Regions from separate parts of the Rhizobium sp. IY2 genome, predicted to be linked through region 2. Evidence: predicted binding sites of a transcription regulator. Region 2 holds the regulator's gene; the other holds the start of a gene.
What was found. The regulator HrcA, encoded in region 2, represses chaperone genes, less so after heat shock. The targets are predictions, from matches to a motif close to GTTAGCACTCNCNNNNNGNGAGTGCTAAC.
Positions count from the first base shown of each region.

Region 1: a site for HrcA is predicted at 1,443-1,471, ahead of ACMUVN_RS32885 (co-chaperone GroES). Genes of this name have one in related genera too.

Region 1 covers NZ_JBLKNU010000024.1:9,644-25,068, reverse strand. The annotation lists gene ACMUVN_RS32905 (HD domain-containing protein) at 1-277, opposite strand, end outside; gene ACMUVN_RS32900 (DUF2934 domain-containing protein) at 283-606, opposite strand; gene ACMUVN_RS32895 (hypothetical protein) at 661-867, opposite strand; gene ACMUVN_RS32890 (hypothetical protein) at 975-1,265, opposite strand; gene ACMUVN_RS32885 (co-chaperone GroES) at 1,624-1,938, shown strand; gene groL (chaperonin GroEL) at 2,092-3,720, shown strand; gene ACMUVN_RS32875 (hypothetical protein) at 3,773-4,030, shown strand; gene ACMUVN_RS32870 (SDR family oxidoreductase) at 4,011-4,760, opposite strand; gene ACMUVN_RS32865 (SDR family NAD(P)-dependent oxidoreductase) at 4,753-5,502, opposite strand; gene ACMUVN_RS32860 (FAD-binding and (Fe-S)-binding domain-containing protein) at 5,601-8,657, shown strand; gene ACMUVN_RS32855 (FadR/GntR family transcriptional regulator) at 8,703-9,434, shown strand; gene ACMUVN_RS32850 (thiamine pyrophosphate-binding protein) at 9,490-11,175, opposite strand; gene ACMUVN_RS32845 (NAD(P)/FAD-dependent oxidoreductase) at 11,198-12,391, opposite strand; gene ACMUVN_RS32840 (NAD-dependent epimerase/dehydratase family protein) at 12,401-13,213, opposite strand; gene ACMUVN_RS32835 (pyridoxal phosphate-dependent aminotransferase) at 13,226-14,437, opposite strand; gene ACMUVN_RS32830 (hydantoinase B/oxoprolinase family protein) at 14,434-15,425, opposite strand, start outside.
Region 2 covers NZ_JBLKNU010000008.1:300,871-316,295, forward strand. The annotation lists gene ubiB (2-polyprenylphenol 6-hydroxylase) at 1-1,273, opposite strand, end outside; gene ubiE (bifunctional demethylmenaquinone methyltransferase/2-methoxy-6-polyprenyl-1,4-benzoquinol methylase UbiE) at 1,336-2,112, opposite strand; gene mutM (bifunctional DNA-formamidopyrimidine glycosylase/DNA-(apurinic or apyrimidinic site) lyase) at 2,262-3,167, shown strand; gene ACMUVN_RS23805 (enoyl-CoA hydratase) at 3,191-3,964, shown strand; gene rpsT (30S ribosomal protein S20) at 4,157-4,435, shown strand; gene dnaA (chromosomal replication initiator protein DnaA) at 5,294-6,844, shown strand; gene ACMUVN_RS23820 (saccharopine dehydrogenase family protein) at 6,982-8,064, shown strand; gene hemW (radical SAM family heme chaperone HemW) at 8,132-9,334, opposite strand; gene rdgB (RdgB/HAM1 family non-canonical purine NTP pyrophosphatase) at 9,344-9,988, opposite strand; gene ACMUVN_RS23835 (VOC family protein) at 9,989-10,414, opposite strand; gene rph (ribonuclease PH) at 10,411-11,130, opposite strand; gene hrcA (heat-inducible transcriptional repressor HrcA) at 11,258-12,346, shown strand; gene grpE (nucleotide exchange factor GrpE) at 12,458-13,090, shown strand; gene ACMUVN_RS23855 (nucleoside hydrolase) at 13,129-14,073, opposite strand; gene ACMUVN_RS23860 (Hsp20 family protein) at 14,352-14,777, shown strand; gene ACMUVN_RS23865 (DUF1150 family protein) at 14,825-15,082, shown strand.

The DNA.
Region 1 (15,425 bases), on a different contig from region 2:
GTCTGACGAAGTCGTCGTCCGGCTCGTCCGGCCGCCGTGTCAGAGCGTCCACGGCGGAGATGATCGCTGGCGCAAAGCCATCTTCCCTCAGCCTGTCGAGCGTCCAGCCGCTTCCTTTCTCGACCACGTCATGAAGGTAGGCGATCGTCCGCCGCTCATCGCCGGAAACGAGAAGTGCGACCCGCTGGCAATGTTCGAAGAACGGCCGGCCGGTCTTGTCTGCCTGACCTTCATGGGCTGTAAGAGCCACTTGGATGGCATGGTCGAGATGCTGCATGGCGATCACGGGCCCTCGGTCTTCCCGATCTTCTGTCGGGAAGGCTTCTCGCCCGTCGTCATCTCGATGTCAGGGACGGGAACCGCCGCGGCCTGGACAGGCGTTTGTCGCCGATCGAAATCGCCGCTCTCGCCGGCGCCTTGGAGCAGTGCTGCATCATCCCTGTCGTCTTCATCGAGCAGGTTCTGCAGTGTTTCATGCTCATCCTCGCCCGCAAGTTCATCACAGGCTTGCAGCCAGTGACGCTGGTCGGCGCCGTCCGGGCGGCCTTCGGCCTCCCAGATTTCGTAGGCACGGCGACGTATCTGCTCGTGCTTGTCTATCGCCATGATCTCCTCCAAGCGCATTTAAATAAGCCGTCCGAAGAACAGGCCCAGCCACTTTCACGGCGTGTTGATGGTTGGAAGAAAATCCTCCACCCGTTTGTGCTCGTCCTTTGAAAGCGTCTCCACCCGTTCCTTCCAGAAGCGTTCGGCCTCCCGGGCAGTTTCCAATGCCCTCTTGCGATCGGCTTCGGTCCGTTCGGTGTCGGCGGAACGCGCGTCGTCGGTCCCGCTCTCGGGCGGCACGGTGGATTTGACGGTCATCATGGATCACCCTTCGATGTTGTGATCCAATAACCTTCGCAAGCAGTGAGAGTTCCGCGTGGGTGGCGATTGATTTGAGCGCGCGATCGAGCCGCACGCGCCGGCGGCAATCAATGAACGGCCATACTCACCATTCGATAGGGGTGCACGGCCTCGAACTGCGAAATCATCGCCGTCGCCTGCAGCAACACGAGCTCGGCATTGTCGGGATCGTCACGGGCCAGTTCGTCGGCGTTGACGCGGATCGCTTCAGCCATGTTGTTGGACAGTGCCGCAAACTGCATGTTGCCTTCGACAAGAGCCTCACGCGCCGTATCCTCCAGCGTGCGAGCGATATCGACGAAGATTTCCTCACGTTCCTCAATGCTGAGGTCTCTGATTATATTGGTCTTTTCTTCCATGTCACTCACTCCAAAAGACGTGGGACGGTGATCGAGCTCGTCAAGCCTCGATCATGAGACAGTTGGGAATGTCAAATTCCGGATTCAAGCCTCGATGCGGCTTGAACGCGCATTCGACACAGTGTCATCCACCTTGTAGTCCGAACGCGGGAGCCGATTTTCTGTTCCCTGCAATACGTTAGCACTCGCCGGTGGGGAGTGCTAATTTTTCTCTCATTCCCTCTTGAAATTGCAGTGCCGTCGAACCAGATCAGTCGCGCAAGGCGCGCTCGTGCGGAACCTTGCACCCGCCCCGGATTGGTCATCCGGTCCGGCCCGGGGGGAGCAACATCATCACTGTTTGTCGATGGAGGAAGACATGTCGTTCCGACCGCTTCATGATCGCATTCTCGTCCGCCGGGTCACGTCAGAGGACAAGACCAAGGGCGGCATCATCATTCCCGACACTGCCAAGGAAAAGCCGCAGGAAGGTGAGGTCATCGCCGTCGGCCCTGGTGCACGCAACGATGCCGGCCAGATCCAGGCGCTCGACGTCAAGCCCGGCGATCGCATCCTGTTCGGCAAATGGTCCGGTACCGAGATCAAGATCGATGGCGAAGACCTGCTGATCATGAAGGAAAGCGACGTGATGGGCGTCATCGAAACCCAGGGCGAACAGCAGCAGGCCGCCTGAGGTCCCTGCGAACATTCGTCAACGCTGGAGCGCTTCAGCTTGTCGTAGAAAAGCAGAACAGCTCCAATATTTTATTTCTGACGCAATTCCGAACGGAAAACCGCTTCGCACCTTTCCCGGAATTGCTCTGGCTGCCTATGAAGGAGTGAGGACATGGCCGCTAAAGAAGTCAAATTCAGCACCGAAGCCCGGGAGAAGATGCTGCGCGGCGTCGACATCCTGGCCAACGCCGTGAAGGTGACGCTCGGCCCGAAGGGCCGCAACGTCGTGATCGACAAGTCCTTCGGCGCGCCGCGCATCACCAAGGACGGCGTCTCCGTCGCCAAGGAAGTCGAACTCGAAGACAAGTTCGAGAATATGGGCGCCCAGATGGTCCGTGAAGTCGCCTCGAAGACCAGCGACATCGCCGGCGACGGCACCACGACCGCAACGGTGCTTGCCCAGGCGATCGTCAAAGAGGGCGCCAAGGCCGTCACGTCAGGCATGAACCCGATGGACCTGAAGCGCGGCATCGATCTCGCCGTCGGCGCCATCGTTGCGGAACTGAAGGCCAACGCCCGCAAGATCTCCAACAATGCCGAAATCGCCCAGGTCGGCACGATCTCCGCCAATGGCGATGCCGAAATCGGCCGTTTTTTGGCGGAAGCCATGGAAAAGGTCGGCAATGATGGCGTCATCACCGTCGAAGAAGCCAAGACCGCCGAAACCGAACTCGAAGTCGTCGAAGGCATGCAGTTCGACCGCGGCTACCTCAGCCCCTACTTCGTGACCAATGCCGACAAGATGCGGGCCGAGTTCGAAGACCCATATATCCTCATCCACGAGAAGAAGCTGTCGAACCTGCAGTCGATGCTGCCGGTTCTCGAAGCCGTCGTCCAGTCCGGCAAGCCGCTCCTCATCATCGCTGAAGACGTCGAAGGCGAAGCTCTTGCAACCCTCGTCGTCAACAAGCTGCGTGGCGGCCTGAAGATCGCTGCCGTCAAGGCGCCTGGCTTCGGCGACCGCCGCAAGGCCATGCTCGAAGACATCGCCATCCTCACCGCCGGCACCGTCATCTCCGAAGACCTCGGCATCAAGCTCGAATCCGTCACGCTCGACATGCTCGGCCGTGCCAAGAAGGTGTCGATCGAAAAGGAGAACACCACGATCGTCGACGGCGCGGGCGCCAAGTCCGACATCGAAGGCCGTGTTGCCCAGATCAAGGCCCAGATCGAAGAAACCACCTCCGATTACGACCGCGAGAAGCTGCAGGAGCGTCTTGCCAAGCTCGCCGGCGGCGTTGCCGTCATCCGCGTCGGCGGCTCGACGGAAGTCGAAGTGAAGGAAAAGAAGGACCGCGTCGACGACGCGCTTCATGCAACCCGGGCGGCGGTCGAGGAAGGCATTCTGCCGGGCGGCGGTGTGGCGCTGCTGCGCTCCGTCAAGGCGCTCGACAACCTCAAGACCGCCAATAGCGACCAGCGTGTCGGTGTCGACATCGTTCGCCGCGCGCTCGAGACGCCGGCGCGGCAGATCGCCGAAAATGCCGGAGCGGAAGGCTCGGTCATCGTCGGCAAGCTGCGCGAGAAAAGTGACTTCGCCTACGGCTGGAACGCTCAGACCGGCGAATATGGCGACCTTTATGCGCAGGGCGTCATCGATCCGGCAAAGGTTGTTCGCACCGCGCTGCAGGACGCGTCCTCCATCGCCGGTCTTCTCGTCACGACGGAAGCCATGATCGCCGAGAAACCCAAGAAGGACGCGCCGCCGCCATTGCCCGCCGGCCCCGGCATGGATTTCTAACACATCTGCCGGCCCGCCGGCCTCGCTGGCGGGCCTTTCGAAGGGACTAGAGATGGTTCAAACGATCAAAAACCGATCGCAGGTACCGCTGGACTCCCGCGATCTTGAAACCTGCCAGCACGTCTTCGACAAGCTCCGCGCCGATTACACGATAGCAAGAGACAGCGATGAAGCCGAACGAATGGCGAGCATCATCATCGAGATCTACCGACAGGGCGTACGCGACCCCAATCAGCTGCAATCGATGGTCGAGGCGGCCCGCGGTCTCTTCGAAACAAGCGAGCGCCCGCCTACGGCTCGGGAAATTTGACCATGGTGCCGCCGCCGGTCGCCTGGTCCGTCGGGAAGACTTCGATCCGCGACACGTCGACGAAGACGGGAAGCTCGATGGCGTTCGAGATGATCGAGGCGATGTGTGAAGGCTGGATCGGACGGTAGCCGTCATAGAGCAGCGTCCGCGCCTGATTGCCCGCCATTGCGGTTCGATAAAGTTCCGTCTGGACGCGGCCCGGCACCACCTCGGTCACCCGAACGGAGGTCCCGAGCAGGTCGCAGCGCAAATTGTCGCAAAACAGGCTGAGCCCGGCCTTCGACGGGCCGTAGGCCGCCATATTCGGATACGGCGCCTGGCCGCCGCTCGAGCCGATATAGATCAGGTGGCCGCGCTTTCGCTCAACCATGGCAGGCAGGAATGCACGGGTCAGCTGCATCGGCGCCTTGAGATTGATGTCGATCATGGCATCGATCTCGGACGGTTCGATCTCGCTGAATGTCGCCCGCGTCGAGAGAATGCCGGCATTGTTGATCAGGATATCGACCTCAGTTCCGTGAAGCTGCTTGACGATTTCGGCGGTATCGCGCACATCGGCCCGGACCGGCTTCGCCCCGCTTTCCCCAGCGAGTTCTTCGAGAGCCTCGGCGTTTCGGCCGACGGCATAGACCGTCAGCCCCATCTTGCATAGTTTGCCGACGGTGGCGCGACCGATGCCGCTCGTCGCGCCGGTGACCAGGGCGACCCGATAGGGCAGCGGCTCAGACATAGATGTAGCCTCCGCTGACGACGACGTTTTCGCCAGTGGCATAGGTGTTGCGGCTCGATGCCATCATGACGATCCATTCCGCCATTTCGACCGGCTCGGCCGCGCGGCCAAGGGCGCTGGCTTTGGCCAGCTCCGGCAGGAATCCGAGCTCCTTGGCGCGATCCGTCGCGAAACCGGCGGGCGCTACGGAATTGACAAGGATCTGGTCCTTGGCGCATTCCTGGGCAAAGGATTTCGTCAGACTGACGACAGCCGCCTTGGTTGCGGCATAATGCGCATTCTGGGGATGAGCCTTGAAAGCATCGACCGAGGTCACATTGACGATCCGCCCCGTAACCTCGGGCGCGTTCACGTGCTGGCGCATATGAAGAACGGCAGCCACCATCATATGATAGGTACCCTTCACGTTGATCGCATTTTCGAGGTCCCATTCCTCGTCGGTGATCTCGAGGATAGGACGTCTCGGATAGATGGCGGCGCTGTTGACGAGCACATGGATCCGGCCGAGCTTGCCGGCGATCTCGTTGAACCCACGATGAGCCGTTTCCGCCCGGGAAATGTCGGCAGCGGCCGTCGCAACCTCGGCGCCGAGAGCACGAAGCGCCTCGGCCGAAGAGGCAAGCAGCTGCTCATTGCGATCGATGAGCCCGATCCTGGTCGCCCCATGCGAGATCATCAGCTTGGCCGTCGTCAAGCCGAGTCCGGAAGCGCCGCCGACGATGATTGCGGTCTGGTTCTTCAAAGTTCCACCTCAGTGTTTTGCGTTGCGCAGCTGCCATTGTATGTTATCACTTATATGCCAAGCTTGACAAAGCTCAAGTGCATTCTGAAGGTTTCGCAATGATTCCACGCCTCCGGCCGCATGGTTCAATCCCCCTTCCTCCTGCAGGATTCTTCCAGCGGCTCATCGAGGCGGGGTTCGATGGCGACATCGAAACCGGCGCGGCGAGCCGGACTGTTTTTTCGACCGACAACTCCATCTATCAGATCGAGCCGACCGGCATCCTTTTCCCCCGAGGCGTCGAAGACCTGCAGATCACGGCGGCCGTCTTGTCGGAGCCGGCTTTTCGCGGGATCACCGTCGCGCCGCGCGGCGGCGGAACCGGCACGAACGGCCAATCTCTCACATCGGGCATCGTCGTCGACTGCTCGCGACACATGAATTCCATTCTCGAAATCGACCCGGTCAGGAGAATTGCCCGCGTCCAGGCGGGCGTGGTCAAGGATCAACTGAACCAGGCTTTAAAGCCTTACGGCCTGTTTTTTGCGCCTGAACTCTCCACCTCCAATCGCGCCACCATCGGCGGCATGGTTTCCACCGATGCCTGCGGCCAGGGGTCATGCCTCTACGGCAAGACCAGCAACCATGTACTGGGATTGCGCATCGTGCTTGTAGATGGCTCCGACTGGTGGTCGCGCCCGCTCGATCCGGAGGCGTTCACGGAGATCGTCGCGCGCCAGGACCGTGTCGGCGAGATCCACAGGACAGTCGAGCGGATCGCGCGGGAAAAGCGCGACCGGATCGCCGAGATCTTTCCGAAACTCAACCGCTACATGACCGGCTACGACCTCGCTCACATCTTCCGCAGCGACGGGCGCTTCGACCTCAATGCCATCCTCTGCGGCTCGGAGGGAACGCTGGCGATGATCGCCGAAGCCGAACTCAACCTTCTGCCGATCCCCGCCCATGCGGCCCTGATCAACATCCGCTACGGCGACTTCAACACCGCCTTGGAGGATGCCCGCAGCCTCGTGGCGCTGAACGTCGCCTCGGTGGAAACGGTAGACGAAAAGGTTCTCGGCCTCGCCAGAGGCGACATCGTCTGGACCGGCATTGCCCGCTTTTTTCCGGACGACGCGGGCGGAGCGACCAACGGCATCAATATCGCCGAAGTGCTGGCCGACGATGAAGCCGAACTCGAACGCAAACTCGCCGAGGTGACTGCAGCGCTTGCCACAGGCCCAAATGCGCGTCACCTGGGTTATACGATCGCGCGGGATCATGCCGAGGTCGAGGCGATCTGGTCGATGCGCAAACGGGCGGTCGGCCTGCTTGGCAATGTCGATGGCCCGGTCAGGCCCGTCGCCTTCGTCGAGGATACCGCCGTACCGCCGGAGAATCTCGCGCCCTATATCCGTGAGTTCCGCGCGCTTCTCGATGGCGCGGGCCTTTCCTACGGCATGTTCGGCCATGTCGATGCCGGCGTCTTGCATGTGCGGCCGGCACTCGACCTTACCCGCGACGACCATATCAAGCTGGTTCGGGAGATCAGCGACGCCGTCGTAGCGCTGACGCGCAAATATGGCGGCGTGCTCTGGGGAGAGCACGGCAAAGGCGTGCGTTCCGAATATGTGCCGGAATTTTTCGGCGATCTCTATCCCAGCCTGCAGGAGATCAAACGGGCTTTCGATCCGGAAACCCGCCTCAACCCAGGCAAGATCGCAGCCCCGTCCGGCCAGGCGCTGCTGAAGATCGACGACGTGCCGCTGCGGGGAGAGACCGACCGCGTCATCGGCAACGAGATCCGCTCGGCCTTCGACAACGCCGCCTATTGCAACGGCAACGGCGCCTGTTTCGATTTCGAAGACACCAGCCCCATGTGCCCCTCCTACAAGGCGACACGCGATCGGCGCTTTTCGCCCAAGGGCCGCGCAGCTTTGATGCGGGAATGGCTGAAGCTGCTTGCCGAGAAGGGCATCGATGCTCGCGAGGAGGCAAAACGCTTGCGGCGGAGCGGTCCGCTGGCGAACCTGGCGCGGCGCGCCTTCAACTCGCTGAACCCCCAAAATCGTGACGACTTTTCCCATGAGGTCCGCGCTGCGATGGACACCTGTCTGGCGTGCAAAGCCTGCGCGGGGCAATGTCCGGTGAAAGTCAGCGTCCCGGCCTTCCGCTCCAAATTCCTCGAACTTTATTACGGACGCTACCTCCGTCCGCTGAAGGATCCGCTCGTCGCCGCCATCGAGACCACCCTGCCCCTGGTTCAGCGGATACGACCTGCCTATAACCTTATCGTCAGCACGCGCGCCGGCAGGATGATGATGCGCGTCGCCGGACTGACGTCCCTGCCCCGCCTGCCGCAGATCTCTCTGGCGAAAGAGGCCGCCCGCCTTGGGGTACCGCTTGCGACCCCGTCGCGGATCGAGGCCTTGTCGCCGCGCCAGAGGGGGCAGAGCGTTATCTTCGTCGCCGATGCGTTTACCGCCTATTTCGATCCTGAGGTCGCCCTCGCCGCAATCAGGCTTGCGCGGAAAATGGGGCTCTCGCCCTTCCTCGCCGCGTCCCACGTTAATGGCAAAGCGCTGCACGTTCATGGCTATCTCGGACGTTTCGAGGCTGCGGCCGAGCGGACCGCGTGCTATCTCCAGCGGCTGGATGAAGCGGGTGTAGCGCTGGTCGGGCTCGATCCGTCGATGACGCTCGCCTTTCGCAGCGAATACAAGGGCATGCTGAAGGCGGCTATTCTTCTTCCGCAGGAATGGCTGGTCACCAATCTTGACCGGCTTGCCGCGTCACCCTCCTCCGCCAAGGGTAAAAACTTCCGGCTGATGGCCCATTGCACCGAACGCACCAATGCGCCCTCTTCCGTTGCACAATGGAAACAAGTGTTCGCAAGCCTCGGCATCGACCTTCAGGCGGCACAAACGGGGTGTTGCGGAATGGCCGGCACCTTTGGCCACGAGGCCCGCAACCGGCCGATCTCCGAGCGCCTTTATGCGATGAGCTGGAAGCCGGAGGTCGATGCATCAGGCGATACCGACAGTCTCATGGCCACCGGATATTCGTGCCGCTCCCAGGTGAAGGAAATCGACAACAAACGCATCCCGCACCCCTTTCAGGTCATCGATAAGATAATGTCTGAAAACCCCGGCATCCCGCAATCAGACGTGGCATGATATGTGATATGTGCTAAATCTGATCGTGAAAATCGGAGCAACCCTGTGTCAATCATCACGCAACGAGGCAATCTCGCGGAAATCGTCGTTGCGAAGCTGATGGAACGGATCGATTCCGGTCTTTATGCCCCCGGCGAGAAAATTCCGTCAAGTGCGCAGCTGTGCGAAGAGTTCGGCGTTTCCCGAACCGTCATTCGCGAGGCGCTCACCTCCCTCAAGGTGGGCGGACGGGTGACGGCGCGACAGGGTGCCGGGGTCTATGTCAGCGAGAAGGACGCAAAGACCCTCAATTTCGAGATCAGCCGCATCGAGGACATTCGCTCGGCGATGCAGATCCTGGAGTTGCGACTCGGCGTCGAGATCCAATCCGTTGCCCTTGCAGCGTCGAGGCGCACGCCGGAGGCGCTGGCAGAAATTGCCCGCGCCTATGACAACCTTGAAAACCTGGTGACGGACGATGCCGAGGTCGAGGCCCGCGCTGACTTCGAGTTTCATCTTGCGATCGCCCGCGCCACCCGCAATCCCCACTTCCCGAGTTTTCTGGAAGCGGTGATAGAGAGCATCAATTTCGAACTCGTGCTCAAACATCGCCAATCGGCGCGCGGCTACAGCACCTACCTGAAGAAGATCAACAAGGAACACGCCGCTATTCTGGCCGCGATCACCCAAGGCGATGCCAAGGCTGCCAAGGCCGCGCTGATCATCCATCTGGAGGAAAGCCTCCATCGCTACCGCACGATGCTCAATGAGCCGGCGAGCAGCGAAACAGAGGATTGATGGGCACCGCCTGCTTTTCAGGCGGTGCGTTTTCCTGCGATCACTTTCCCAGCAATCACTTTCCCTGGGCGATCGCCTGATCGCGAATTTGCGTCAGGGTCATTTTCGGCGTCAGCGCTTCCGGGTCGATCCGGATTTCGATGAGACCCGGCTTGCCTGACGCTTCGCAGCGTTCGAAGGCGCCGGCGAAGTGCTCGGTCTTTTCCACGGTCTCGCCGTGGAGGCCATAGGACCGCGCCAGCGCTGCAAAATCCGGGTTCGTCAGGCCGGTGCCGGAGACACGGCCGGGATAGCTGCGCTCCTGATGCATGCGGATCGTGCCATACATGCCGTTGTTGATGACGAGAAAGATCACCCGAGCGTCATACTGCATGGCGGTTGCAAGTTCCTGACCGTTCATCAGGAAACATCCGTCGCCGGCAAAGGCAACCACCGTGCGCGCGGGATCGGTGATCTTGGCGGCGATCGCCGCCGGTACGCCGTAGCCCATGGAACCGTTCGTCGGTCCGAGCTGGGTGCGGAAGGTGCGGTACTGATAGAAGCGATGCGCCCAGGCGGAATAGTTGCCGGCGCCGGTGGTCAGGATGGCGTCGGGCTTGAGATGGCCGCGCAGCCATTCCATGATGTCGCCCATCTGCACGGGACCCGGCACCTCGGGATGCGCGAGGTTTTCGAGGTAGTCGGCATGAGCCGTTCTGGTCCAGTCCTTCCACACCGGCGCAGATGATGGATTCAACTTTGCCGCCTGCGACAGGAAACCCGCAACGCTGGCATTGATCGGCAATCGCGCGTGATAAACGCGCCCCAATTCTTCCGCGCCCGGATGGATATGAACGAGCAACTGCTTCGGCACTGGAATGTCGATCAGCGTGTAGGCGCCCGTCGTCATCTCCCCGAGACGGGCACCGATGGAGATCAGCAGGTCGCAATCCTTCACATGGCGGATCAGCTTCGGCCCTGCGGCAAGGCCAAGATCGCCGGCATAATTCTCATGCCTATTGTCGAACAGATCCTGGCAGCGAAAGGACGCGGCGATCGGCAGGCTGAAGGCTTCCGAGAACGCCTTCAGGTCGACAACAGCCTGCTGCGTCCAGCCGCCGCCGCCAACGACGACCATCGGGCGCTTCGCCTCGGAGAGAAGGCCGAGCAATTCTTCGAATTGCGGTTCGCCGGCAAAGGCCTCGACCTTCTTGTAAGTCGGGGTGTCGGCGACATCGACCATATCGGTCAGCATGTCTTCCGGAAGAGCGACGACCACCGGCCCGGGCCGACCGTTGACGGCTCTGTGGAATGCCTGACTGATGAGTTCGGGAATGCGGGCGGCATCCTCGATCTCGACGACCCACTTCGCCATCTGGCCGAACATGCGGCGATAATCGATCTCCTGGAACGCTTCGCGCTCCATCTGGTCGCGCGCCACCTGGCCGATGAACAGGATCATCGGTGTCGAATCCTGGAAAGCCGTATGCACACCGACGGAAGCGTTGGTCGCGCCCGGCCCGCGGGTCACGAAGCAGATGCCGGGTTTGCCGGTCATCTTGCCGTAGGCTTCCGCCATATAGGCAGCCCCGCCTTCCTGCCGGCAGACGATGAATTCAATGGCATCTTCCATGTCGTGAAAGGCGTCGAGGGCGGCAAGATAACTTTCGCCCGGCACGCCGAACACGCGCTCGACACCGTGGATGCGCAAGGCATCGACGAGCACCTGGCCGCCGCTGCGCTTCAATGTCTCATTTCTCATCGGGAGCCCCTCTCCTTGTGCGTTAAATGACGGCGTCTTCGAGGAAGGGCCGGTTTGCCGTCACTCGTTCGTAGCCGAATGGCGAAAGATCGAGCGTCTTGAAGCCGCCATAGGCAATCAGTTCCGAGAGACCCCGTCCCATCGCCGGCGATTGCTGGAGACCGTGCCCCGAAAAGCCGTTTGCGAAGAGGAAATTGCTGACCTCAGTATGCGGTCCGAGGACGACATTGTGATCGAGGGTGCAATAGTCGTAGTGGCCAGCCCAGGAATTGACGACCTTGATCGCTTCAAAGGCCGGAACCCGGTTCGCCATGATCGGCCAGATTTCCTCATCGAATTCGTCGTGCATGACGTCGAAATCGTTGGGATCGACCTCCGGATCGTGCTTGGGATAGGTACCCATCAGATAGAATTTGCCCTCGGGCCGGAAGAAAACGCCGGTGGGGTCGATCGTCAGGCCGACCTTTCCTTCGAGCGGTGTGCGGCAATCGACGACGAACAGCGAGCGTCGGCGTGGCTCGACGGGAACGTCGAGCCCGGCCATGCGGGCGACCTTTTTACCGTTGGTGCCCGATGTGTTGACCATCGTGCCGCAAGCGATCGTCTGGCCGCTCTTCGTCGACACGGAAACCATGCGGTCTCCCTCTCTGTTGACGGCAACGACTTCGTCTTCGATATATTCGACGCCCAAAGAGCGCGCTTTCTTGCGGAAGCCCTGCAGCAGGCCGACGCTGTCAAACCAGCCCTCACCCCGTTCGCCGGTGCTGCCGAGCGTCAGCCCTTCCAGGTTCAGCCAGGGAAACCGCCGGCCGAGGCCGCCAGGATCGAGCAGCGTCACATCAGCCCCGCAGGAGATCTGGGTCTCGTGATTGCGCCGGAGAACCTGATCGCCGCGTTCGTCCTCGGCGAGGAACAAATACCCGGCCTCATGAAAACCGATCTCCGGCGTGTCGTCGTCGATGGCGACGTTTTCCTTGAAGTTGCGGATGAACTCCGTCCCGAACTGCGAGACTTTGACATTGATCGCATTCGAGAACTGGTGACGGATGGAGCTGGAAGAGAGCGCGGTGGCCGACCGCTGATAGGTCCAGTCCTTCTCGATCACCAGGACCGATCCGTTGAAATCGGGGTTGGTCGCCAGAAAATATGCCGTCGAACTGCCAACCACTGCACCGCCGACGATCACCACGTCATAGGACGACTTGGAAGCTTGCATCGGTGCGTCTCACTTCTTCTCGTCTTCATAATGGCCGGCAGCCGCAAAGCTGCCGCCCTGGAAGCGCACCGCCGGATCGTTGGGATCGCCTTGTTTCGTCTTCGCAAAGACCTTGTCCGCGTAATCGTCGGCGCTGTCTTCCGGCTTGTATCCAAGCGACGCCGCCGTGCGGTTGTCCCAGAAGGCCTGGCTGTTGTCGGACATGCCATAGGCGACCATGAAGCCGACGCGTTCGGCCGACAGGCTCTTTTCGACGAGCTGGCGGCAATCGCGATAGGAAAGCCAGGTGATGAGATGGCGCCGGTCCGTCGGCTCCGGGAAAGACGAGCCGATGCGCAGGCTCACGGTCTCGATCCCGAACTTGTCGAAATAGTAACGGCCGAGGTTTTCGACGAAGGTCTTCGACACGCCGTAGAGACTGTCGGGGCGGGTCGGTACGTTGCCGTCGATCGTCTCGGTGCGCTCGTAAAACCCGATGGCGTGAACGGAGCTGGCATAGACGATGCGCTTGACGCCATGCTGGCGCGCCGCCTCATAGATGTTGTAGCTGCCGACGATGTTGGCGTTGAGGATGGTGTTCCAGGGAGCTTCCAGCCCCTGACCGCCCATATGAATGATGGCGTCGCAACCCTCCACGGCTTTGGAAACGGCGTCGAAGTCGGAAAGGTCCGCCGGGAAATCTTCCTCGTGCGGCGCGAGGTTGTCGCAGGGCTTGCGTGCGGACAGCCTGACGATCTTGCCGAGCCTTGTTCCGGATTCGCGCAACTGGGTTCCCAGAGCGCCGGCCGCGCCGGTCAGAAGCGTGCGCTGATAATCGGTCATCGAATTTTCCCTTTAGCGAAGTTTAGCCAGTGCATCGGCGGTGCGCTCGATGGCAATGGCAAGATTGTCGCGCGATGTCGCGAAGGAAAGGCGAATATAGGGTTCGACACCGAAAGCGGCACCCGGAACGGTTGCGACCTTGCCTTCCCTGAGGAGATAGGAGGCCAATTCGGTGTCGTTGGAAATCCTGGCGCCGTCGGGCGCCGTCTTGCCGATATAGTGGGCGCATTTCGGAAAGAGGTAGAAGGCCCCTTCCGGTGCCCGCACCTCAAGACCCGGTATCGCGCTGAAGCCCCTTGCGACGAGTTCGCCGCGCGCCTTGTATTCGGCAACCGCTGTCGTCACGAAGTCCTGGGGACCGTTGAGCGCGGCGGCGGCGGCAAACTGGGTGATGGAGGACGGGCAGGTCGTGCTCTGGGACTGAAGCTTGTTGAGGACCCTGGTCAGTTCCCGCGGGCCGGCCGCATAACCGAGGCGCCATCCCGTCATGGCGTAGGCCTTGGATACGCCGTTGATGATGAGCGTGCGGTCCTTCAGCTCCGGGCAAGCGACGACGAAGGACGTGAAGGGCACCTCGCCGCAGACGATATGCTCGTAGATCTCATCCGACATGATCGCCACATGGGGGTGGCGCGCCAGCACCGCGCCAAGCGCCTTCAGTTCGTCCGCCGTATAGATCGCCCCTGTCGGATTGGAGGGAGAGTTGAACAGGAACCACCGCGTCTTCGGCGTGATGGCTGCTTCCAGCCGCTCGGCTGTGATCTTGAAGGCATCCTCGACACCGCAGGGCACGGTTTTGGGAATGCCGCCATGCAGGATGACGATGTCGGTATAGGAGACCCAGTAAGGCGCCGGCACGACCACCTCGTCGCCGGGCTCCAGCGTTGCCAGGAACGCATTGAAGAGTATCTGCTTGGCGCCGTTGCCGATGGAAATCTCATCCATGGCGTAGTCGAGGCCGTTCTCGCGTTTGAACTTGGCGACGATCGCTTCGCGCAGTTCCACCAGTCCGTCCGGCGCGGTATAGCGGGTAAGCCCCTTGCGCATCGCCTCGATCGCCGCCTGGACGATATGATCGGGCGTATCGAAATCGGGCTCGCCGAGCGAGAGGTCGACGACATGCTCTCCCTTGGCCCGCATCGCCTTGGCGGCGATCGACACCGCCATGGACGGCGAGGATTTGATCGTCGCGACGCGCGTGCTTTCGAATGCAATCATATTCATGCCTTGCCTCCCTGGGTCCGGCCCCTGCCGTAGGCTTCAGCCTGTTCTTCGGTGATGTATCCATGCCTCAGGTCGTGTTCGATCGCGTCAGTCGGGCGATTTGCCGGATCGCCGTAACCGCCGCCGCCCGGAAGCGACAGAACGAGGCGCCGGCCTTCCGGCACGAATTGCAGCCCCTTGCCCTTGAGAACCGTACCGTCGTCGAGCGCAACGGCGCCGGCCGTGCCGCTCTGTCCGCCTTCGCGGCCGCGTGCGGGGTGGCCGAGCCTGTCGAACATGGCGGAGAAGCGGAAGCTGAAACCTTCGGCCGCTTCGATCTCGATCATCTGGCCGAGACCGCCGCGTTGCGCGCCGGCACCCCCTGACCCCTCGCGCAACTCCTTGCGCCAGATGATGACGGGGCCGACATTTTCCGTCGCCTCGATCGGCATCGTGTGCACGCCGCTCGGAAAGGCGGTGGCGTTCAAGCCATCGAGAGCGGCACGCGCGCCGGAGCCGCCGGAATTGAACATCAGGATTTCCGCACCCTTGCCGCCGATCTGATCGGAGACGGGGCGCACGCTCATATGCAGGTTCCAGAGTGCGCTGGCACCCTCCGCAGGAACCTGGCCCGGAAGCGCCTGATGCAGCGCGCCGAGCACGAGATCCGGCACGAAATGGCCGAGAACGTGGCGGACGGCGACCGGCGCCGGCCGCTTGGCATTGAGGATGCAGCCTTCCGGCGCCACGACGTCGAAGGGTGCGAGGGAGGCCGCGTTGTTGGGAATTTCCGGCGCCACGACGCATTTGATGCCGTAGCAGGCATAGGCCTTGGCGTAGACGAGCGGCACATTGATGCCGAACTTGCTCATGCCGGAGGTGCCATCGAAATCGACCACGACTCCCTCGGGACCGATGGTAAGTTTTGCGGCGAGATGCACCGGCTCATCATAGCCGTCGAGATCGAGGCTATAATTCCAGGAGCCGTGCGGAAGATTCTTCAGCCGCT
Region 2 (15,425 bases):
TCCACATGTTGAAGCGCGGATTGAGCATGCGCGACACGCCTTCGACCACGACCATGGTCTTTTGCAGCATCACCAGTTCCGGCCGCGTCGCCATGTCGAACAGTTCGGTCACTTCGAACAGCAGCGTCAGCAGCTTGCCCATCGAGATCGTCTCGGCCGGCTGCCCGTGGATCGGCTCGCCGATCGCCCGGATCGCCTGGGCGAAGCTCTCGACATTGTGATGGCCGGGCACATAGCCGGCCTCGAAATGCACCTCGGCGACGCGGATATAGTCGCGGGTGATGAAGCCGTAGAGGATTTCGGCGAGGAACCGCCGCTCCTTCTTGCCCAGCCGCCCGACGATGCCCATGTCGACGGCGACGATCATGCCGTCGGCATCGACGAAGAGATTGCCCGGATGCATGTCGGCATGGAAGAAGCCGTCGCGCAGCGTGTGGCGCAGGAACGACTGGATCAGCGTATCGGCAAGCAGGTTGAGATCGTGGCCGGCCGCCCGCAGGCCCTCGACGTCGGACATTCTCGTGCCGTCGATCCACTCCATGGTGATGACGTCGCGCCCGGTGCGCTCCCAGTCGACCTTCGGCACCCGGAAGCCCGGGTCTTTTTCGGTATTCTCGGCGATCTCGGAAAGGGCGGCCGCCTCCAGGCGAAGATCCATCTCCACCTTGGTCGTCTGCTCTAGCGTCTTCGTCACCTCGACCGGCCGCAGCCGCCGGCTGAAAGGCAGGAAACGCTCCTGCATATGGGCAACGAGATACATCGCCTCGATGTCATGGGCGAAGCGCTGGCGCACGCCCGGCCGCACGATCTTGACGGCGACCTTCTTGCGGCCCGCCGATGTCTCGACCTCGGCCGGATGCACCTGGGCGATCGAGGCGGCGGCGATCGGCTCGCCGAAGCTCGCATAGAGCTCGCCGATCGGCCGTCCAAGCGAGCCTTCGATATTGGCCTTGGCGGCGGCCGAGGGAAAGAAGGCCATCCGGTCCTGAAGCTGCGACAGGTCGTTGGCAAATTCGACGCCGACGACATCCGGCCGCGTCGCCAGGAACTGCCCGATCTTCACATAGGAGGGGCCGAGCCGTTCGACGGCCTGCGCCAGCCGGTCGCTGCGCGCAATCGCCTTGGCGCGGTTGCGCGCAAACACGCCGACGAAGGATTTGGCAAGGCTGATCGGGGGCGGCAGGCCCTCCGACGGCAGCGCCGAGATCACGCCTTCGCGCACAAGAATCCAGCCGACCCGAACGAGCCTGAAATATGCCCCGAAAGTGCTCATGTCCTGTGTGATTCTCTCGCGACGCTATCCGAAAACCGCTCTACATTTTTCGACGTCATGCGTCAGAGCTTCCAGCCGGAATGGAGAGCGGCGATGCCGCCGGTAAAATTGGTGTAGGTGACGCGCGAAAAGCCGGCCTGGCGGATCATGGCCGCAAAATTCTCCTGGTTCGGGAACTTGCGGATCGATTCCACCAGATATTGGTAGGGTTCGGCATCGCCGGTAATCGCCTTGCCGAATTGCGGAATGGCATTGAACGACCAGGCGTCGTAGATCTTGTCGAGAAGCGGCATATCGACTTCGGAAAATTCCAGCACCAGCAGCCGTCCGCCGCGTTTCAAGACGCGATAGGCTTCCGACAGCGCGACGTCGATCCGCGGCACGTTGCGGATGCCGAAGGCGATCGTATAGGCATCGAAGCTGCCGGCCTCGAAAGGCAGTTCCTCGGCATTCGCCTCGACGAAGGTGAGATTGCCGGAAAGCTTCTTCTTTTCCGCCCGCTCGGCACCGACGCCGAGCATCGAACCGTTGATGTCGAGCACGGTAGCATGCGCCTGCCGGCCCGAAGCCTCGACGATGCGGAAGGCGATATCACCCGTGCCGCCGGCGACGTCGAGCACCTTGTAACCCGGCTCCTTGCGTGGGTTCAGCGCCGAAATCATCGCATCCTTCCAGGCGCGGTGCATGCCCATCGACATGACGTCGTTCATGATGTCGTAGCGCTTGGCGACCTTGTGGAACACCTGGTTGACCAGGCCCTGCTTCTCGCCGTCAGGCACCTCGCGGAAGCCGTAGGAGGTCTCCATGCCGCCATCGGCGGAAGTGCGGCTTTCTGACATCAGACTGCTCCATCCCTGAAGATTCGGGCGCGGCGGCCATAGCGAAAGACCGTGCGCGACGTTATCTATGGACCGCGTTCTCCGCGGCACACTGGCGCTATAGCGCACATCGTCGTCGGTTGAAACACGTTAGATATAGATGGGTTAAGATGCCGGAATTGCCAGAAGTCGAAACGGTGAAACGCGGCCTGACGCCGGCGATGGAAGGCACGCGCATCACCAGGCTGGAACTGCGGCGCGGCGATCTGCGCTTCCCCTTTCCCGACGCTTTCGCCGACAGGGTTTCCGGCCGCACTATTGTCGGTCTTGGCCGCCGCGCCAAATATCTGCTGGTCGACCTCGACGACGGCAACACGCTGATTTCCCACCTCGGCATGTCCGGTTCCTTTCGCATCGAGGAGGGCCGCATCGAGGAGGGGGTTGCCTCCGCTGCGCCAGGCGAATTCCATCATGCCCGCTCGAAGGACGAGAAGCACGATCACGTCGTCTTCCATTTGCAGGGTGCAAGCGGCCCACGCCGCGTCGTCTATAACGATCCGCGCCGTTTCGGCTTCATGGATATGGTGGGGCGGGCCGATCTTGCCGCCCACCCCTTCTTCCGCGATCTCGGCCCGGAGCCGACGGGAAACGAACTCGGCGCCGCCTATCTCGCCGACCGCTTCCGCGACAAGGCGCAGCCGCTGAAGAGCGCGCTGCTCGACCAGAAGAACATTGCCGGTCTCGGCAATATATATGTCTGCGAGGCGCTGTGGCGCTCGCATCTTTCGCCGGTCCGCGCCGCCGGCTCGCTGGTGACGGCGGCCGGCCGGCCGAAGGCGCAGCTCGACCTGCTCGTCGCCTCGATCCGCGACGTCATCGCCGATGCGATCGCGGCCGGCGGATCGTCGCTGCGTGACCATATCCAGACCGACGGATCGCTCGGCTATTTCCAGCATTCCTTCTCCGTCTACGATCGCGAAGGTCAGGCTTGCCGCATGCCCGGCTGCGGCGGTACGGTCGCCCGCATCGTCCAGGCGGGTCGCTCCACCTTCTATTGCGCCGCCTGCCAGAAGTAAGAGTGAGAAACCGGGAGAACAGCATGACCTACGAGACCCTGATCGTCGAAACCCGAGGCAATGTCGGCCTCGTCACGCTGAACCGTCCGCAGGCGCTGAATGCCCTGAACTCCACCGTGCTGAAGGAGCTGAAGGTGGCCTATGCCGGCTTCCACGCCGATGAGACGGTCGGCGCGATCGTGCTCACCGGTTCCGAGCGCGCCTTTGCCGCCGGCGCCGATATCAAGGAAATGCAGGCGCTTCAGTTTGCCGACATCTATAAGAGTGATTTCATCAGCGGCTGGGATGATGTCGCCAAGGCGCGCAAGCCTGTCATCGCTGCCGTCAGCGGTTTTGCGCTCGGCGGCGGCTGCGAACTCGCCATGATGTGCGATTTCATCATCGCCTCGGAGACGGCGAAGTTCGGCCAGCCGGAAATCACCCTCGGCGTCATTCCCGGCATGGGCGGCTCGCAGCGGCTGACCCGCGCCGTCGGCAAGGCGAAGGCGATGGACCTCATCCTGACCGGCCGGATGATGGATGCGGCGGAAGCCGAACGATCGGGACTCGTTTCGCGTGTGGTGGCGCCCGAGCGTCTGCTCGACGAGGCTTTTGCCGCGGCCGAAAAGATCGCCTCGCTGTCGCGTCCCTCGGTCCTGATGGCCAAGGAGGCAGTCAACCGCGCATTCGAGACGACGCTGGAGGAGGGCTTGCGTTTCGAGCGCCGGCTGTTTCACAGTCTCTTTGCCACCGACGACCAGAAAGAAGGCATGGCGGCCTTCGTCGAGAAGCGCAAACCGGCTTTTACGCACCGTTGAATGTTTTTCGGCGCTTGCCGGTGGTAAAGCTTGAAAATCCGCGTTGACGTGGGCCGGCTTTAGAGTTATATGCCCGCCCACGGTTCGGAAAGCCGGTTTGGTTTTCCGCGATTGCTCCCGCATTGCTGGATTTTGTGGCCGCAGGGCCCGCGGTAATGGCGGAGTTTGTTCGAATTCTTGAGAGAGGCATCCATGGCCAATACAACTTCGGCGAAAAAAGCGACCCGCAAGATCGCCCGCCGTACCGACGTCAATAAGGCTCGTCGCTCGCGCGTTCGTACTTTCGTTCGCCAGGTCGAAGAGGCCATCGCATCCGGTGACGCCGCCAAGGCGAAGGAAGCTTTCCTGGCGGCTCAGCCCGAGCTTGCCCGCGCCGCCAGCAAGGGTGTGCTGCACTCCAATACGGCATCGCGCAAGGTTTCGCGCCTGGCTGCTCGTGTGAAGGCTCTTTCGGTCACCACGACCGCATAATCTTCCTTTAACGACTTCCTCTTTATGATTAGCCCGGTAATTTTACCGGGCTTTTTCGATTCCGCCAATCAGCCCCTGCATGGTTAATCTCACGACTGTTTCGTGTCAGTGCCATGACAGGAAAAATTGTTTAAAAACAATGGCTTGCGCTAGGATGCTTTCACGCCGCGCGACTCTACCCCACGCTTTCGGGGTCAGGGGTGAGTCAAGAAGATTTTTATTTTTTTTCTTTCCATGCGTGTCAAAATAGCCCGAACGGGGAATCTCCTTGATTCAAAAGCGATTCTTTTTTGACGCTGGTGTGACGCCCGAAAAGGGCAGGCGGAGTCAATGGCCGCTTCTTAATTTTGCGTAAAATTCATCGTTGATATTGCCTTTTGATCCTGCCTAAATGGCTTTCAACAAAGGGCGCGGACATCACCTGCAGAGGCTCGGTCTTAACTGCCACGTCGGCAGGGCGATAAGTTTGTGCCCTTTGTTACGGAGCATTGCGTTTCCGTTTTTTCAAGCACTTGACGGATTTGGGCCGTAACGTGGCTGTTACGGAGCGGGGATGTTTTGTGCCTTCAGCGGCCACACGTTTAAGGCGAGACCGCAGGAGAGGGTTAAAGTGATATTGCGTTCGGGCTGGTCGGCCGAAAACGAGGATCGACCGCCAGCCTGGCACGGAAAGCCGCTGAAGGTTCCGCATGAATGCGGTCCCTGCAACGGAATTCTGTTGCCGGTCCCTTCGGGGGCAGTGTTTGAGTGAACCGGCAGGTGAGCGGCTTCATGAGGATGCCGTCAGCCCGCCAAAGCGGGGAATGATCGGGCGGCTATTTTAGCGGAAGCCGCCCGGTGGAATTGAAAGGCGGCATTATGCACATGAATACGATGACGACGGGCGGGCTCGACAATGGGGATGCGGCACCGCAGACGTTCGGCACCATTCGCCTGGAAGTGGGGGAAGCAAAGGCGGACATGAAGCACAGCATCTTGTTTGAGCGCGTCAGCGCGCGCTTGAAGGCCCAGGTCGGTCCTGACGTCTATGCCAGCTGGTTCGCCAGGCTGAAGCTGCATTCGGTATCGAAGAGCGTCGTTCGTCTCTCGGTTCCCACGACCTTCCTGAAGTCGTGGATCAACAATCGTTATCTCGATCTCATCACCGGTCTGTTCCAGGCCGAGGACCCGGAAATTCTCAAGATCGAAGTCCTGGTGCGCACGGCAACGCGCAGCGGCACCAAGGCGCTCGACGAGGCGGTTCAGCCCGAGCCGGTCGTTGCCCCCCAGATGCGCCGCCCGACGAGCGCCCAGCCGGCCGGTCAGGCCGTCCAGCAGGCGGTGTCGGCTGTTGCTGCGGCAAGGCCCGCAAGCTTCGGTTCGCCGCTCTTTGGCTCGCCGCTCGATAGCCGCTTCACCTTCGATACCTTCGTGGAAGGCAGCTCGAACCGGGTCGCGCTTGCGGCTGCCAAGACGATCGCGGAAGCCGGTTCCGGCGCCGTGCGCTTCAATCCGCTCTTCATCCATTCGACGGTCGGCCTCGGCAAGACCCATCTGCTGCAGGCGGTCGCCAATGCGGCGGTTCAGAACCCGAGGGCGCTGCGCGTCGTCTATCTGACGGCCGAATATTTCATGTGGCGCTTCGCCACCGCAATCCGCGACAATGATGCGCTGACGCTGAAGGATTCGCTGCGCAACATCGATCTCCTGATCATCGACGACATGCAGTTCCTGCAGGGCAAGATGATCCAGCATGAATTCTGTCATCTCCTCAACATGCTGCTCGACAGCGCCAAGCAGGTCGTCGTTGCTGCCGATCGTGCGCCCTGGGAGTTGGAGTCGCTCGATCCCCGCGTCCGTTCGCGCCTGCAAGGCGGTGTCGCGATCGAATTCGACGCGCCGGATTACGAGATGCGTCTCGAAATCCTCAGGCGTCGCCTTGCTGCAGCCCGGCTCGAAGATCCATCACTCGAAATTCCGGCAGAACTGCTCCAGCATGTCGCCCGCAACGTCACGGCCAGCGGCCGCGAACTCGAAGGCGCCTTCAACCAGCTGGTCTTCCGCCGCTCCTTCGAGCCGAACCTGTCGATCGAGCGCGTGGACGAACTGCTCGCCCATCTGGTCGGCTCCGGCGAGCCCCGCCGGGTGCGCATCGAGGATATCCAGCGCATCGTCGCCAGGCACTACAACGTCTCGCGCCAGGAACTGGTCTCGAACCGCCGCACCCGCGTCATCGTCAAGCCGCGCCAGATCGCCATGTATCTGTCGAAGACGCTGACGCCGCGCTCCTTCCCGGAGATCGGCCGCCGTTTCGGCGGTCGTGATCACACGACCGTGCTGCATGCCGTACGCAAGATCGAGGAACTGATTTCGGGAGACACCAAGCTTTCGCACGAAGTCGAGCTTCTGAAGCGGTTGATCAACGAATAATCGACGATTCTCTTCTGAATTCGACGGCCGGAAGCGATTCCGGCCGTTTTCCTTTATAAGTTTTTTATTCTATACCTCCGGCGCATCCAGTGCATGTCAAAGACTGAAGCGCTGAAATGAGCGCGTGGGAGGAATGAATGAGTTTCGAAAAGATCGCCGTTCTCGGCCTGGGCAAGGTCGGACGGCTGGCGGCGACGCTGTTGCATGAAGGCGGCTTCGAGGTGATCGGCGTCGATGCGCAGCTGCCGCTGAGCGACGTCCCCTTCAAGTGCCGCACCGGCGATATTTCAGATCCCGCGGTGATCGGCGAACTGCTCTCCAGTGTCGAGGCGGTGCTGTCTTGCCTGCCTTATCATTTGAACATCGAGTTGGCGCGCGCCGCCCATCTTGCCGGCATTCATTATTTCGATCTGACCGAAGATGTTCCCACAACCAATTTCATCATCGAACTGTCGAAGACCGCCCGCGGCCTGATGGCGCCGCAATGCGGCCTGGCGCCGGGTTTCGTCGGTATCGTCGGCGCGAGCCTGGCCGACGGCTTCGATCGCTGCCGTTCGATCCGCATGCGCGTCGGCGCCCTGCCGCAGCACCCGACCGGGCTGCTCGGCTACGCCTTCAACTGGTCGCCCGAGGGCGTCGTCAACGAATATCTGAACGACTGCGAGGTGATCGAGGGCGGTGTCCGCAAGCTGGTCTCGCCGATGGAATGGCACGAGACCGTCTATGTCGGCGGCGTCAAGCTCGAAGCCTTCACCACCTCGGGCGGTCTTGGCACCATGTGCGACACCATGCTCGGCAAGATCGACAATCTCGATTACAAGACGATGCGTTATCCCGGCCATATGGAGCTGATGAACTTCTTCTTCCACGAACTGCTGATGCGCGACAAGCGCAAGCTCGCCGGCGAGATCCTGACCAACGCCAAGCCGCCGGTTGAAGACGATGTCGTCTATGTCCATGTCGCCGCCGAGGGGACGGAGAATGGCAGCCTGCGCCGCAAGGAATTCGTGCGCGCCTATTACCCGATCGAGATTGCCGGCGCCCGCCGCACCGCAATTGCCTGGACGACCTCGGCCTCGGTCGTGGCCGTCATCGAAATGGTCCGCGACGGCCTGCTGCCGGCGACCGGCTTCCTGCACCAGGAGCATATTCCGCTGGAGATGTTCTTGAAGACGCCGACCGGCAGCCTGTTCAAATCAGGCGCGACCAGCCACGGCTGATAAATGCGCTCCAGCGCGGCGGCGATATCGATGCCGCCGCGTTGTAAATTCGCTCGTCGTATTGAGGTCAGCAGGCGAGATCGGCGACGACGGAATCGAGGATCAGCATGCCCGACGGCGTGCAGCGCAGGCGCGAATTGCCGATCCGCTCGATGAATTTGTGTTCCAGCAGGAATTCCTCGCGTTTCGGGTCGAGGTCGCGGCCCGAAAGCTGCTGCCAGCGGGCAAGATCGACACCTTCCCGGAGCCGCAGCCCCATCAGCAAGAGCTCGTCGGACTGTTCCTCGAAGCCGAGCCGCTCCTCGTCGAGAATGCCGTGGCCGTCGCGCTCGACCATGTCGAGCCAGGCTTCCGGCTTGCGCTCGGTCGCCGTGGCGATCTTCTCCGGGCCGCGTGTCAGCCGGCCATGGGCGCCGGGGCCGATGCCGGCATAATCGCCGTAACGCCAGTAGGTCAGGTTATGCCGGCTTTCGGCACCCGGCCGGGCGTGATTGGAAACCTCATAGGCCGGCATGCCCTCGCGCGCGGTGATCTCCTGCGTCGCCTCGTAGAGCAATGCCGATTGCTCGCCGTCCGGCACGACCAGCTTGCCCGCCTTGTGCAGGCCGTAGAAGGGCGTGCCTTCCTCGATGGTCAGCTGATAGAGGGAGAGATGGTCGACCGCATAGGAGATAGCCTCCTTCAGCTCTTTCTCCCATTCCTCGACCGTCTGCTGCGGCCGGGCATAGATCAGATCGAAGGACATGCGGGGAAAAATGTCGCGCGCCAGCCGGATTGCTTTCAGCGCGTCGGCGACATCATGCAGACGGCCGAGGAATTTCAGGTCCCGATCATTCAGCGCTTGCACGCCGAGCGAGACACGATTGACGCCGGCGGCCCGATAGCCGCGGAAGCGGTCGGCCTCGACGCTCGAAGGGTTGGCCTCCATGGTGATTTCGATGCCGGCAGGCACGTGCCAGTGCCGGGCAATGCCGTCGAGAATGGCCGAGACCGTTTCCGGCTTCATCAGCGAGGGCGTGCCGCCGCCGAGGAAGATGCTGGTGACCGTCTTCGGCCCGCTCATCGCCCGCACCGTTGCCATCTCCTTCAAGAAGGCAGCGGTGAAGCGCTCCTGATCCACCGGCTGGTGGCGCACATGGCTGTTGAAATCGCAATAGGGACACTTCGCCGCACAGAAGGGCCAATGCACGTAGACGCCGAAGCCGGGCTCACCGGTATCGGGCAAAAGTGCTGCATCGCGCGAGCTGCTTGGCGTGTCTGATGTGCCCACGTACCGACCTTATGCCTCCAGGCAGGTTTCGACGAAGAGTTTGAAGGCGCGGGCCCGGTGCGACAGCGCTTGCGGCTTGCCGACGTTCCAGCCGTGTTTTTCCTCGCCGCTCATTTCGCCGAAGGTGATGTCGTAACCCTTAGGCTGGAAGACCGGATCGTAGCCGAAGCCCTGGGTGCCGCGCGGCGGCCAGACGACGCTGCCTTCCACCTCGCCACGGAACAGCTCCGTGTGCCCGTCCGGCCAGGCGAGGCAGAGCACGCTGATGAAACGTGCGGTGCGCTGTTCCGGCTTCGTCGCGCCGGCATCCTGCAGCGCCTTTTCCACCTTGGCCATCGCCATGTCGAAATCGCGCGTGCCGTCGGCCCTCTCCGCCCAGTTGGCGGTGTAGACGCCGGGATCGCCGCCGAGCGCGTCGACCACCAGTCCGGAATCGTCCGAAAGCGCCGGCATGCCGGCGGCATTGGCCGAGGCGACCGCCTTGATCGTCGCATTCTCCTCGAAACTCGTGCCGGTCTCGTCAGGCTCGACGAAATTCAGCTCCGCCGCCGATTTGGCGGTGAAGCCGAGCGGCCCGATCAATTCCTGGATCTCGCGGATCTTGCCGGCATTGTGGCTGGCGACGACGATGGTCTTCGTTTCAAGCTTGCGCATTCAGATATCCTGTTCGATGCCCCAGATTTTAGCCTCTGCGCATTCCAGGCTGTTGCCGGCCGGATCGCGGAAATAGATCGAGCGGCCGCCGTTCGGCCAGCGCACCTCGGATTCGATCGCCACGCCCGCCGCCGTCAGCTTCTCGGCCATGGCGTCGATATTGCGGCCGGATACCCGGAAACAGGCATGGCCCTGGCCGGTCGTGCCGTGCGGCGGCACCTGCAGGGCATCAGGCGCCGGCGGCTTCACCGTTTCCTCGGGGTTGAAGATCAACAGAACGCCGGGCCCGCAGCGGAAGAAGACATGCCGGTTGGCGGCGCGGGCGATCTTCTCCAGTCCGAGGACGTCTTCGTAAAACGCCTCGGCCTGATCGAGATCCCGCGCATAGAGCGCCGTTTCCAACATGCCTTCCAGCATGGGGTTCATCCTTCGACGGCTTGCTTCTGCAGCGCCACCAGTTCGCCGATGCCGTTTCTGGCAAGCTGCATCAGCGAGGTGAATTCGCCCTCGCTGAACGGCGTGCCCTCGGCCGTGCCCTGGATCTCGACGATCCCGCCGGTGCCGGTCATGACGAAGTTCGCATCGGTCTCGGCCGAGGAATCCTCGAGGTAATCGAGATCGATCACCGGCTGGCTGGCGAAGATACCGCAGGAGATGGCGGCGACATGATCCTTCAGGACCCGGTCGACCTTGATCATGTTGCGGCTTTCCATCCATTTCAGGCAGTCGTAAAGCGCGATCCAGCCGCCGGTGATCGAGGCGGTCCGCGTACCCCCATCGGCCTGGATGACGTCGCAGTCGAGCGTGATCTGCCGTTCGCCGAGCGCCTGCAGGTCGACGACGGCGCGCAACGACCGGCCGATCAGCCGCTGAATTTCCTGGGTGCGGCCGCCCTGCTTGCCGGCGGCGGCCTCGCGCTTCATGCGCTCGCCGGTTGCCCGCGGCAGCATGCCGTATTCGGCGGTGACCCAGCCCTTGCCGGTATTGCGCAGCCAGGGCGGCGTCTTTTCTTCAAGGCTGGCCGTGCAGAGCACATGCGTATCGCCGAACTTGACCAGGCAGGAGCCTTCCGCATGCTTGGAAAAATTGCGCTCGAACGAGACCTTGCGCATCTGGTCGATTTTTCTGCCTGAAGGCCGCATTCTTATCTCCTGGGGTTTGTTGACCGCTTCTACGATTGGCGGCGCCTATTTGCAAATTCCCTTTTGCCACGGGTGCGAGTTTGACTTACTTTTCGGGAAGTATCATCAGCGCGGGTTCTTAAGCTTCATGGGCATCAGGTCGACGTCGGTTTCGGATGCTGTTGCCGCACTGGACGAGCGCTCCAGGGAAATTTTTCGGCGCATCGTCGAAGGCTATCTGGAAAGTGGCGAGCCGCTCGGTTCGCGCAACCTGTCCCGTCTTCTGCCGATGTCGCTGTCGCCGGCCTCGGTGCGCAACGTCATGAGCGATCTCGAAGAGCTCGGCCTGATCTATTCGCCGCATGTCAGCGCCGGACGGCTGCCGACCCAGATCGGCCTGCGTTTCTTCGTCGATGCCTTCATGCAGGTCGGCGACCTCTCCGCCGAGGAGCGCGCCAACATCGACCGGCAGGTGCGGGCCGAAAGCGGCGGCAATCCGGTGGAATCGATGATGAACGAGGCAAGCCGCATGCTGTCCGGCATTTCGCGCGGCGCCGGCCTCGTCATCACCTCGAAAAGCGATCCGGTGCTGAAACATGTCGAGTTCATCCGGCTCGAACCGACCAAGGCGCTGGCCGTGCTCGTCGGCGATCACGATCAGGTGGAAAACCGCATCATCGAGCTGCCGGCGGGCGTCACCTCCTCGCAACTGACCGAGGCGGCGAATTTTCTCAATGCCCATATGTCCGGCCAGACGCTGCCGGAACTCCGCAAGCAGTTGAGCCGGCTGAAGGATGACGTCCGCCACGAGCTCGATGCCCTGTCGCGCGATCTCGTCGAGCGCGGCATCGCTGTCTGGGCCGGCAGCCCGGACGAGGGCAAGCCCGCGCAACTGATCATCCGCGGCCGCGCCAACTTGCTCGAGGGGCTGGCCGGCGCCGAGGATCTCGACCGGCTGCGCTTGCTGTTCGACGATCTCGAGAAGAAGGACAGCCTGATCGAGATTCTCAATCTCGCCGAAACCGGTTCCGGCGTGCGCATCTTCATCGGTTCGGAAAACAAGCTCTTCTCGCTGTCCGGCTCGTCGCTGATCGTCGCGCCCTATCGTGACGATGACGATCGCATCGTCGGTGCCGTCGGCGTCATCGGCCCGACGCGGCTCAATTATTCCCGCATCGTGCCGATGGTGGATTACACCGCCCAGCTCGTCTCCCGCCTTTCGCGCAATCAGCTTTGACGCCGCAACTGGCGAACGTGCGGAATTTTCGCTTCTTTGTCACGCAGACTTGATTTTTTTCGGTCAAACCTCGATATCGGGCGCATCTGAAGACACCAACCGGAGACCGTCATGACCGATGACACGACGAAAAACGGACCTGACGCAACTGCGGCCGATGCCGCAGCCGACGCTGCCGCCTACGTCGAGAACGATATTGCGCAGGAAGAGGCTGCCCAGCCGGACCCGCTCGAGCTTCTGAAAGCCGAAAACGGTGAGCTGCGCGACCGCTATCTGCGCCTTGCCGCCGAGATGGACAATCTGCGCCGGCGCACCGAGCGCGAAGTGAAGGACGCCAAGTCCTATTCCGTCGCGGGTTTTGCGCGCGACATGCTCGCCGTCTCGGACAATCTGCGCCGCGCGCTTGATGCCATCTCTCCGGAGACCAAGGCCGCGGCCGATGCCGGCCTCAGCACCCTGATCGAAGGTGTCGAGATGACCGAGCGCGCCATGCTGTCGGCTCTTGAGCGCCACGGCGTTCGCAAGCTGGAGCCGGTCGGCCAGAAGTTCGATCCGAATTTCCATCAGGCGATGTTCGAGGTGCCCAACCCCGACGTGCCGAACAATACGGTCGTCCAGGTCGTGCAGGCAGGCTTCACCATCGGCGAACGCGTGCTGCGCCCGGCCATGGTCGGCGTCGCCAAGGGCGGCCCCAAGCCGGCCGAAGCCGAAACCAATTCCGTCTTCGACGAGAAGGACGCTTAAGGACGTTTCCCTTCCGCTCAGGAAGGGAAACCAAAGCTTCAGATGCGGGCGAAACGTTCGATCAGCAGATCGAAGAAGCCGTCCGCATCGACATGGCGCATGACCTTGGCATTGCGCTTGCGCTCGGTCACATGCCACCAGTCGACGACGGTCATGCCGACGGTGAGTTCGGACCGGACCTCGATCTCGACATTGCAGTCCCGACCCCTGAAGAGCTCCGGCTTCAGCAGATAGGCGATCACGGTCGGGTCGTGCAGCGGCCCGCCGTCGGAGCCGTATTTCTCGATATCGAACCGCTCGAAGAATTCCAGCATCTCGACCATGGCCTTAACAGGCGCCGTGCCGATTTCGGCCATGCGCTTCACCCGGTCCTTGCGGGTCAGCAATTGGTGAGTGACGTCAAGCGGCATCATCACGATCGGCACGCCTGAGCGAAAGACGATATCGGCGGCCTCGGGATCGACATAGATGTTGAATTCGGCGGCCGGCGTGATGTTGCCGCCCTCGAAGAAGCCGCCGCCCATCATCACCAGTTCGCGGATGCGGGGAACGATGTCGGGCGCCTTCTGGAAGGCCAGGCCGATATTGGTGAGCGGCCCGAGCGTGCAGAGCGTCACCGTGCCTGTCGGCTCGCGGCGCAGCGTCTCGATGATGAAATCGACCGAATGGTCGGGCTGCAGCGCCATCGTCGGCTCGCTGAGGTCGGGCCCGTCGAGGCCGGTCTTGCCGTGCACATGTTCGGCCGTCACCAGATTGCGGGCGATCGGCGCGTCGGCGCCGGCGAAAACCTTTGTCTCCCGCCGGCCGCAGAGCTCGCAGACGATGCGCGCATTGCGGCTGGTGAAGGAAAGCGGCACGTTGCCGGCGACCGTCGTGATCCCCAGCACCTCCAGCTCCTCGGGACTGCCGAAGGCCAGCATGATGGCGGCCGCATCGTCCTGGCCGGGATCCGTGTCGATGATGATCTTTCTTGCGCTTGCCATTCCGATCGTTCCATCCTCGCGGGTGCGCTTTGCCTCGGCATGCACCGATTTGTTCATTTCCCGTCACAAATCAGCACAGTCCGTGCGGGCATGTTTTGATGCGAGGCAGCCGCCGCTTTGTCAAGCAAGCAGCCGGCGGCACCGCTTTAAAATTGTGAGGTGGCGCCGGCACGTCGCACCGTGCCTTGCAGCACTGGACTGCTCTCCCCATATTAGCGGCATCCGGACGCTGCGTTTAAGGTCCGGGATGGTCGCTTGCATCAAGGACTTGAAAAGAGATGAGCCGCATTACCCCTTTCGCCAGCCCGCTGCTTCTGGGCTTCGATGCCATGGAAAAGACGCTGGAGCGCATTTCCAAGGCGAGCGACGGATATCCGCCCTACAATATCGAGCGCATCGCCGCCGACAACGGCGCCCCGGAACGTCTGCGCATCACCCTTGCCGTCGCCGGTTTCAGCGAGGAGGAACTCGATGTCTCCATTGAGGAGAACCAGCTTCTGATCCGCGGCCGCCAAGTGGAACAGGGCGAACGGGACTATCTCTACCGCGGCATCGCCGCCCGCCAGTTCCAGCGCACCTTCGTTCTTGCCGACGGCATGCAGGTGCTCGGCGCCGGCCTGAAGAACGGTCTGCTCTCCGTCGATCTAATTCGTCCGGAACCCGCGCGCATGGTCAAGAAAATTAACATTTCGGTTTCACAGTAGCACAACGGTTTGTCGAACCGTTGGTCCCTTCTTCCGGAGGAACAGGAATGTTGATGAAAGAAGCCACGTCTCACTTGACCAAATCCGAGCTTGCCCACATCGGCAACGGCGAGGTCGCCTACATCAGAAAAATGCGCACCGAAGAGGTCGCCAAGTGCTTTCCCGAGGCGCCGGATATCGATCCGAACGTCGATCTCTGGGCACTCTTCGGCGCCGACGGCACGCCGATCCTCTTGACGGACAACCGCTCCAGCACCTTTTTCAAGGCTGCCGAGGACGAACTGAAGACGGTCAGCCTGCACTGACCGTCAGATGGTGTCCGTCGCGTTTCACCGCTCTTGCAGTGCGCGGTCGCTTATCCGATTTTGCTGCGGTCGGGGCTGATGTCACGATATATGCGCGTAGCCTGCTTTCGACGTTTTCCGTGCGATGATGTTGGAAGCTCCAGGATTCGGTATCAAATCCCACCAGACTGACAGGGTTATGGCAACTGTGCGCCAGTAGGAGAGATTGGCGTCGGGTTGGATTAGTGACCGCATTGGGGCCGGAGAACGAACCCGCTGCGCGGGAGGGCGTCTGCGGTTGAGATAGAGGGCATAGGCTGGAGGTTGCGCCTGGATTGAACGTCGTCCGGCAAGGGCGGAGCAT